DNA from 2 places in the Geobacillus sp. FSL K6-3411 genome. Region 2 is predicted to be linked to the other one. Evidence: a T-box and tRNA genes for the amino acid it is inferred to sense, from the RefSeq annotation. Region 2 holds a T-box; the other holds one or more tRNA genes.
What was found. A T-box is a leader RNA that pairs with one kind of tRNA and senses whether it is charged. The one in region 2 lies ahead of NSQ22_RS13765 (valine--tRNA ligase), so its partner is inferred to be a tRNA-Val.

Region 1: it encodes a tRNA-Val, which carries the amino acid that the T-box ahead of NSQ22_RS13765 (valine--tRNA ligase) is inferred to sense. The anticodon was not compared.

The regions. Positions count from the first base shown of each region.
Region 1 is NZ_CP150187.1:895,385-899,679, reverse strand. Features, by position in the region: gene NSQ22_RS04615 (AAA family ATPase) at 1-254, opposite strand, end outside; gene NSQ22_RS04610 (IS481 family transposase) at 247-1,500, opposite strand; gene NSQ22_RS04605 (DUF6431 domain-containing protein) at 1,641-2,198, opposite strand; tRNA gene NSQ22_RS04600 (tRNA-Val) at 2,555-2,627, opposite strand; gene NSQ22_RS04595 (polysaccharide pyruvyl transferase family protein) at 2,756-3,811, opposite strand; gene NSQ22_RS04590 (glycosyltransferase family 4 protein) at 3,808-4,295, opposite strand, start outside.
Region 2 is NZ_CP150187.1:2,697,961-2,702,255, reverse strand. Features, by position in the region: gene ysxE (spore coat protein YsxE) at 1-671, shown strand, start outside; gene NSQ22_RS13770 (hypothetical protein) at 668-856, opposite strand; T-box leader at 993-1,347, shown strand; gene NSQ22_RS13765 (valine--tRNA ligase) at 1,437-4,079, shown strand; gene NSQ22_RS13760 (folylpolyglutamate synthase/dihydrofolate synthase family protein) at 4,210-4,295, shown strand, end outside.

The DNA of each region.
Region 1 (4,295 bases), 1.8 Mb from region 2:
TCCATCACGCCTCCGGTGGATAACGGAAAGTAGACGACATGATACAATGATGGATTCAATGACTCTTTCAGCGCCCGAAGGGCGAACGTCTTGCCCGCCCCTGGCTCTCCGATTAACAGCCCGATCCCCCGGGTTCGTTTCACGTACTCCAGCGCCCGCAACGCTTCCTGAAACGGCGCCCCTTGATACGCCTCGGACGGGTCTGTTTCTTTCGCAAACGGCTCCCGCGAAAGGGAGTAAAACGATTTATACACCGTGTTCTCCCTCCTTCGCCGGAATCGCCGCAAACGGGGACCGATGGCGTTTTACATAGGCGTTGTCCTCCAAACGAACCCGAACGGCCTCCGCCACCTTCCTTCCATCTTCGTACACATAGACGCCCCGTTCGTCATAGCGGAGTTCAATCGATTGCCCAATGAACCGGGGCGGCACTTCATACAGCTGCTTGTTCAAGGTGATCGTTCCATCGGCTTTGACCTTGCGGTGCTCCCGCTTCAGAAAAATCGCATCCAGCCAATCGCTATCTTCGATGAACGACACGAGATGCACTTGCGATTGAAACACCTCATGCGGCGTTTTTCCGTCCAGCGAGGCGTGCGGTTTTCGATGATACTCCTCTTCAAGCCACCTCCAAAAGCGCTCGTTCAGCTCTTCGAGCGACTTCGGGGGATCCAACTCCAGCAGCGGATAAAACCGCGTCTGTACGGTGCGGAAGAACCGTTCGATTTTCCCTTTGCTTTGCGGGTCATACGGCTGGGTGTGGATGAGCGTAATTCCCATCTCGGCGCACGCATACTGCAGCACCTCGGATCGATAAATTTTCCCGTTGTCCGAGTAAATGCGCTTCGGCTTCCCGCAACGAAGCACCGCTTCCTTCGTGACGATCCGCAGCCCGTCAAACTTCTCCGAAGGGAAAAACTGCGCGTACGGCACAAACCGCGAGCAGTCATCGATATAGGCGATCAAAAACGTTTTCTGGGCTTTCCCATTGACTCGAATCGTTGGTCCATGGGATAAGTCCCCTTGCCAAAGCTCATTGATCTGGTCATACGCAAAGCGCTTTCGCTCCGGCATGGGCAAGATTTCTTTCCCGACAAGGTTGTGTTTTTTCAACAATCGGTATATAGTAAAGTAAGAGGTATGATTTTCTGGGATTTCCCCCTGCTCGATCAGGTGTTCGTAGAACACCGTCACGGGCATGGTGGGATGTTCTTTTCTTAGGGCTAAAATATGATCCTCATCATCGGGCGACAGACGCCTTGAGTGGCCGCGGTCCGAACGGCGCTTCGGCTTTAAGGCGTCAAAGCCCCCTTTTTTGTATCGGGTGCACCAATCGAGGATCGTCTTGGCTGCGATTCGTTTGTCGCCCTGGTGGGGAACATGGTGCACTCGCTCGCTCACCTCTTTCAGATACGTCTTCGGTTCCACCTGCCCATTCACCAACGGAGCGATTAGCCCGTACCGAAACAGGGCAATGTCGTGTCTCATCGACTCATCCATTCGAATCTCCTCCTTGTCTCACTTGGAATCAGGACCGTTCCGGTCCGTCTGCCCTTATCGTACCGGATCGCTTTTTCTCCGTCGATAGGAAAGGTTTGTGGGAACCTCAACTATTTCCAATTTAGGATATGTATGTAAAATCAGGATCCCATTTGATTCGCAAAAGGGTGTCGGAATCCGTCCTCCCACATGTCTCTGATGACCGAATAGAGACCGTGTTTCTCCAACGTCCGGATCCACCAGGAAGCCCGTTCCTTTTCTTTTTTCACGATAGGGCCTATGATCCTCCACCGCCTCGCAAAAAAGCTGTGAAGGCTTGATAGGTTTCGGCAGAACCGCCGGACATAAAAGATGATGCCGTCCTTTGTCGGGAGAAACGGAGCCCGGTTCGTCCCCTCGGTCAATCCCAACTGCTCTTTCACGACTTGCCATATGGCGGACAACGTATACTGAAAATACGGGAGGAGAAAGGAAGGCAGCACACTCACCGTCTTCAAGCATTCCCGACAGCGATACCGGACAATCCAAATGCGATAATCACCATGTGGGGTCAATGCGTTTCGCTCATAGTAACCGTGGCGGTGCAACGGGCGCTTGGCCCGGCAATGCGGACACTTTTTCAGAAGAGGGAAGTCGTTTTCTTTTCCACGCTCTGCATACGTTTGGACGTCAATGCCAAAGTCATGAAATTGAATCACGTCCTCCTCCCCCTCCTATGAACCGATGGATTTTCTCTTCCGAAATAATTCACAAAAAATTTAGCACATTCTTTCAGAAAAGGGGAGAGGGCTTTCTGAAGGAATGTGCAAAAAAATGGCTCTTTTGTTCCGAAATAAAGTGATAATTTACACTCACATGTCAGTGACGATTTACAAGAGCAAGCGGCAGAGAAATTTGAAAATGCCTTGTTAAAACAGAGTTAGAACCCTTTAGTTGACTAAAGGTGCAAGTTTTGTGCAAGTTTTTAAATCACGGAGATTGTAACACAATTGCTAATAAAACGAAAAAAGCTTGAAACCCTTGATACAAAAGGATTTCAAGCCTCTCACTTTAGTGATTCCGACTGGGCTCGAACCAGCGACCTCCACCCTGTCAAGGTGGCGCTCTCCCAGCTGAGCTACGGAATCATATTTTGTTGTTCGCTATCGAACACATTTTTAATTATATAGACGAGCATACAGGTTGTCAACAACTTTTTTTAAAAAATCGATGTTCATGATGAAAAAAGGTAATGAAAAGGGGAAGGCGCCTTCCCCTAAACAAATAATCCGTGTTGGAACGGTTCGAGCAAGAGCGGAGTGTATTGGCGGCGGGCGGCTTCGTATTGCTCAATGATGCGGCTGCGCTGTTCTTCGGCGAGGGCCACTGTTTTGACCAATTCCGTGTCAAGCTGCGGGCTAGCGGTGGAAATGACATACTGTTCGAAGCCGAGCGAGGCGGCGAAATCGAAGACTTTAAACCGGTAGCCGAGCATGACGGCCGGAACGCGAGCAGCAAGGGACAACAAGTTGGCATGGAGCTTAAAGTTGACGGTGGCTGTCAATGGGCGGAGCCGCTCGATGAGCTGTTGTTCGTTGTATAACGTGCGGTCGAAGGTGACGCGCTCCGGGCAATTGATTTTCTTGTACAGCCGCTCGCAGGCGGAGCGATCGCTCGGCCAGACGATGTACAAGTAAATCCGGTAACCAGCGTCAATCCACGTTTTGGCGGCGCGGACGAGTGCGTCTTCGACGAGCGCTTCGTTTTGCCCGAACAAGCGGTTATACGTCGTCCCCCAGTTAATGCCGATTGTTTTTTCTGTCTTTGGCTGCTCAGCGGGCATAGCGGGTGATAGAAGCAGTCCGGGATCGCCGATGACACGGACGTTTGGAGGACAAGCGTCTAACGTGTCCAAGGCCGCTTTGCTGAGCGGGCCACGGATGCCCGCGAAGGCGGCCGAGGCAAGGACCGTGCGAAAGAGTTCGGCGTCTTTGGCGGAAAAATGATGGTTGAGTGCTGGCTTGGCACCCGCGCGCAAGGCGTCCGTTTCCATCGGGCCGATCCAGTCGATGCCGGTTCCCCATATCCAGATTGGTTTTCCTGCTTCGTGCGCTTGACGCAAAACGGCCATATAGCCCGGAAGCAAGAGCGAACCGCCGCCGAGGACGATGGCGTCATAAGGGCTCGTGTCTTTCCAATTGACCTTAGGCGTTGACGGAACGATCTGAACGCCTGGGGCGTACTGGCGAGCCGAGGCGGTGAAGACGTTCCATAACAGTTCATCACCGATGTTTTGAAATCCAAGCCAACCGATATACAGCACTTTTTTCATTGTTTCGCTTCCCCTTTCAGCAATGATTCATAGACGTTAAGCACTTGATCCACACACGTTTGAATATTGAACTGGCGCATGACCCACTCCCGCCCGGCCTGGCCGAGCTGTTCGAGATATAAGGGGGATCGAAGAAGGTGTTTCATGTCTTGGGAAAGGATGTAGCGGCTGCAGTCTTGACGTGAGCCATGATCGCCGAAGTAGCATTCCCATGCGTCCTTATAGGAGTTTGGTTCGACGAGGCCGAAGTAGCCGTGGTTGCCGGCGGCAAGCACCGGTTTGCCGCATGCCATTGCTTCTAAGGCGACTCTCCCAGTGCCGACGACAAGATCGGCAAGCGAATAGTATGGCGCCATGTCCCCTTGTTCACCAACAAGATGAATAAACGTCGCGCGACACGTTTGGTGGATGAGACGGGTAAGGTTCTCGGCGTCGGAAAAGCGCGGACCGTCTCCGACAACAACGACGTACAAGTTCGGAAACA
Region 2 (4,295 bases):
GCGAGGAAGAGGTCGCCGCTTATCGAAAACAAAAAAAAGAGGAATGGCAGCGGGAGCGGACGGTTTGGGAAGAGCGGATCGAGCAGTATGAAACTGCCTGGTACATGTCACCGTTTCAGCTGCAGTGCTGTACGTATTTTCATGAGGTGATGCGCGCTTATTTGTTTGCTGAGGACCAGCTGACCGCTTGGGAGGAGGCACTCCAAGAAACGAAACAATGGCGAGTTGCTTGGGTGCACGGAAAAGCGCGTCTTTCTCATTACGTAGCACCGTATTGGATCAGCTGGGAGCGAGCGCACTGGAATTCGCCAGTATATGATTTGATCGCTGCACTTCGCGTTCATGTCCAAACGCTTCCGCCGCTTGGACAGGAGTGGATGAGGGGGATGGATGAATACGAAAAGGAACTCCCATTATCCGCCGGGGAACGGGCATTTTTATACAGCCATTTAGCCGAACCGCGCGGGTTTGTCCGCTGCCTTGAACAATATGAAGCTGCGCCGAGAAAGGAACGGAACGAGCGGAAATATGTTGCCGCCTTGCAACGCTGCTATTTTGCCTTCAAAAACATGGAAGCGATTGTGATGCATCTTGTCCAACGCGACGCTGCGCGGCAGCAAGAAGAGGCGATCAAGCATGAAGAGCCAGAACAAGGGGACGACAGCGGTTAAATCCATTCCAAATGGAGCGCCACAGCAATCAAAACAAAGATGGCTAATAAAATGACATCGAACGTCGTTGGCAAAAAAATGGTGCGAATGGCTTGAAAAATAGTGAGCGGAATGATCACTTGGGCGCAGACGGCGCGCACTTGCCTCAGCCACGGCGGCCATGAATATGGGTTAAATCGCCGCATCGGCACTTCCCTCCTTCTCCGGTTTACTATACAATATGAAAAGGTCCATTATTTGTCACCTAAGGCAATTGGAATAAATAAATAAAAACTTGGCAAAGATGATGGACAATGGTAGTATAATAATCGAATAATGATGAAAAAAGCGAAGACGGGGAGGAGTACAACAGTTCGCTCCTGCAGAGAGGGAAATCATAAGCTGCGAGATTTCCTAGGATGTCGACTGTTGGAAGGTCGCCCTTGAGCTGCTTCGTTGAAAGGCGAAACCGCTGAGTAGGGGAAGCCGGCTTGATGCCGTTATGCTAATGAAGTGCTTAAGCCTCTAGGAGACGGGTGATTGAAAGGAGAATGTCGTTGAAAGACGCAAGTCGAGAAACCTTGCGGCCGCTCCTGATGGAATATTGCCCGATGCTCGGAAAATGGCACCTTTTCACCGTTCTTCTAGGCTTAAGAAAAAAGGTGGTACCGCGAAAGCAGCTCCTTTCGTCCTTTTTGGATGAAAGGGGCTTTTTTGCTTGCCTATCGGACGGTTGATCCTGTAGGCAACACAGCCATTGTTTATCACATGAAGGAGGGAATAAAAGTGGCACAGCATGAAGTGTCGATGCCGCCAAAATACGATCACCGCGCTGTTGAAGCGGGGCGCTATGACTGGTGGCTGAAAGGCAAGTTTTTTGAAACGACCGGCGATCCGGACAAACAACCGTTTACGATCGTTATCCCACCGCCGAACGTCACAGGCAAACTGCATTTGGGCCATGCGTGGGATACGACGCTGCAAGACATCATTACGCGCATGAAGCGGATGCAAGGGTATGATGTCCTATGGCTTCCGGGTATGGACCATGCCGGCATCGCCACCCAGGCGAAAGTGGAAGAAAAATTGCGCCAACAAGGACTGTCCCGCTACGATTTAGGACGGGAAAAATTTTTGGAAGAAACGTGGAAATGGAAAGAAGAATATGCCGGCCATATCCGCAGCCAATGGGCAAAATTAGGGCTCGGCCTCGATTACACGCGCGAGCGGTTTACGCTTGATGAAGGGCTGTCAAAAGCCGTACGCGAAGTGTTCGTCTCGCTTTACCGGAAAGGGCTCATTTACCGCGGTGAATACATTATCAACTGGGATCCGGCGACCAAAACCGCCTTGTCCGACATCGAGGTCATTTACAAGGAAGTGAAAGGTGCGCTTTATCATTTGCGCTATCCGCTCGCTGACGGCTCGGGCTACATTGAAGTAGCGACAACCCGTCCAGAAACGATGCTCGGTGACACGGCCGTCGCGGTTCATCCGGATGACGAGCGGTATAAACACTTGATCGGCAAGATGGTGAAATTGCCAATCGTTGGCCGGGAAATTCCGATCATCGCTGATGAGTATGTCGATATGGAATTCGGTTCCGGCGCGGTGAAAATTACACCGGCACACGATCCGAACGACTTTGAAGTTGGCAACCGCCACAACTTGCCGCGCATTCTCGTCATGAACGAAGACGGTACAATGAACGAAAACGCATTGCAATATCAAGGGCTTGACCGGTTTGAATGCCGGAAGCAAATCGTCCGTGATTTACAAGAGCAAGGCGTCCTCTTTAAAATTGAGGAACACGTCCACTCGGTCGGGCACAGTGAACGGAGCGGCGCCGTTGTTGAACCGTATTTGTCGACACAATGGTTCGTAAAAATGAAGCCGCTCGCGGAAGCTGCCATCAAGATGCAGCAAACAGAAGGAAAAGTGCAATTTGTGCCGGAGCGGTTTGAAAAAACGTACTTGCACTGGCTTGAGAACATTCGCGACTGGTGCATTTCGCGTCAGCTTTGGTGGGGGCACCGCATTCCGGCGTGGTACCATAAAGAAACGGGTGAAATTTACGTCGACCACGAGCCGCCGGCAGACATTGAAAATTGGGAGCAAGACCCGGATGTGCTTGATACATGGTTCAGCTCGGCACTCTGGCCGTTCTCCACAATGGGGTGGCCGGATACGGAAGCGCCGGACTACAAGCGCTATTACCCGACCGATGTGCTTGTCACCGGCTATGACATCATTTTCTTCTGGGTGTCGCGCATGATTTTCCAAGGGCTTGAGTTCACTGGGAAGAGACCGTTTAAAGATGTGTTGATCCACGGCCTCGTCCGCGACGCTCAAGGAAGAAAAATGAGCAAGTCGCTCGGCAACGGTGTCGACCCGATGGATGTCATTGACCAATACGGCGCCGATGCGCTCCGCTACTTCCTAGCGACCGGTAGCTCGCCAGGACAAGATTTGCGCTTTAGCACGGAAAAAGTTGAGGCGACGTGGAATTTTGCTAACAAAATTTGGAACGCTTCACGTTTCGCCTTAATGAACATGGGCGGCATGACATATGAGGAGCTCGATTTGAGCGGCGAAAAAACGGTCGCCGACCATTGGATTTTAACGCGCTTAAATGAAACGATCGACACGGTGACGAAGCTCGCCGACAAATACGAGTTTGGTGAAGTCGGTCGCACGTTGTACAACTTTATTTGGGACGATTTGTGCGACTGGTACATTGAAATGGCGAAGCTGCCGCTTTACGGCGATGATGAGACAGCGAAAAAGACGACGCGTTCAGTTTTAGCGTATGTGCTTGACAATACGATGCGCTTGTTGCATCCATTCATGCCGTTCATTACCGAGGAAATTTGGCAAAACTTGCCGCATGACGGCGAATCGATTACCGTTGCCTCGTGGCCGCAAGTGCGTCCGGAGCTGTCAAACGAAGAAGCGGCGGAAGAAATGCGGATGCTCGTTGACATTATCCGCGCGGTCCGAAACGTTCGTGCCGAAGTCAATACGCCGCCGAGCAAACCGATTGCGCTCTACATTAAGACAAAAGACGAACAAGTGCGCGCAGCGCTTATGAAAAACCGCGCTTATCTCGAACGGTTCTGCAATCCGAGCGAATTGATCATTGACACGGATGTTCCGGCGCCAGAAAAAGCGATGACTGCTGTCGTCACAGGGGCAGAGCTCATTTTGCCGCTTGAAGGACTCATCAATATCGAAGAAGAAATCAAGCGGCTTGAGAAAGAGCTCGACAAATGGAACAAAGAAGTCGAGCGTGTCGAAAAGAAACTGGCGAACGAAGGCTTTTTGGCAAAAGCGCCGGCTCATGTCGTCGAGGAAGAGCGGCGCAAGCGGCAAGATTACATCGAAAAACGCGAAGCAGTGAAAGCGCGTCTTGCCGAGTTGAAACGGTAGACAAACAATTCTTTTGTTGATTATGATGAAGACGAATCCGCTATCATGCGGGTTCGTCTTTTTCGCTAGCGAAACACCTAGTCAATCGCTAATTTCTTATATCCATCTTCTCGAGGGAGGAGTCATCAGCATGATCCGGACATATGAAGAAGCCGTCACTTGGATTCATGAGCGGCTACGTCTTGGCATGAAGCCGGGGTTGGCCCGGATGGAATG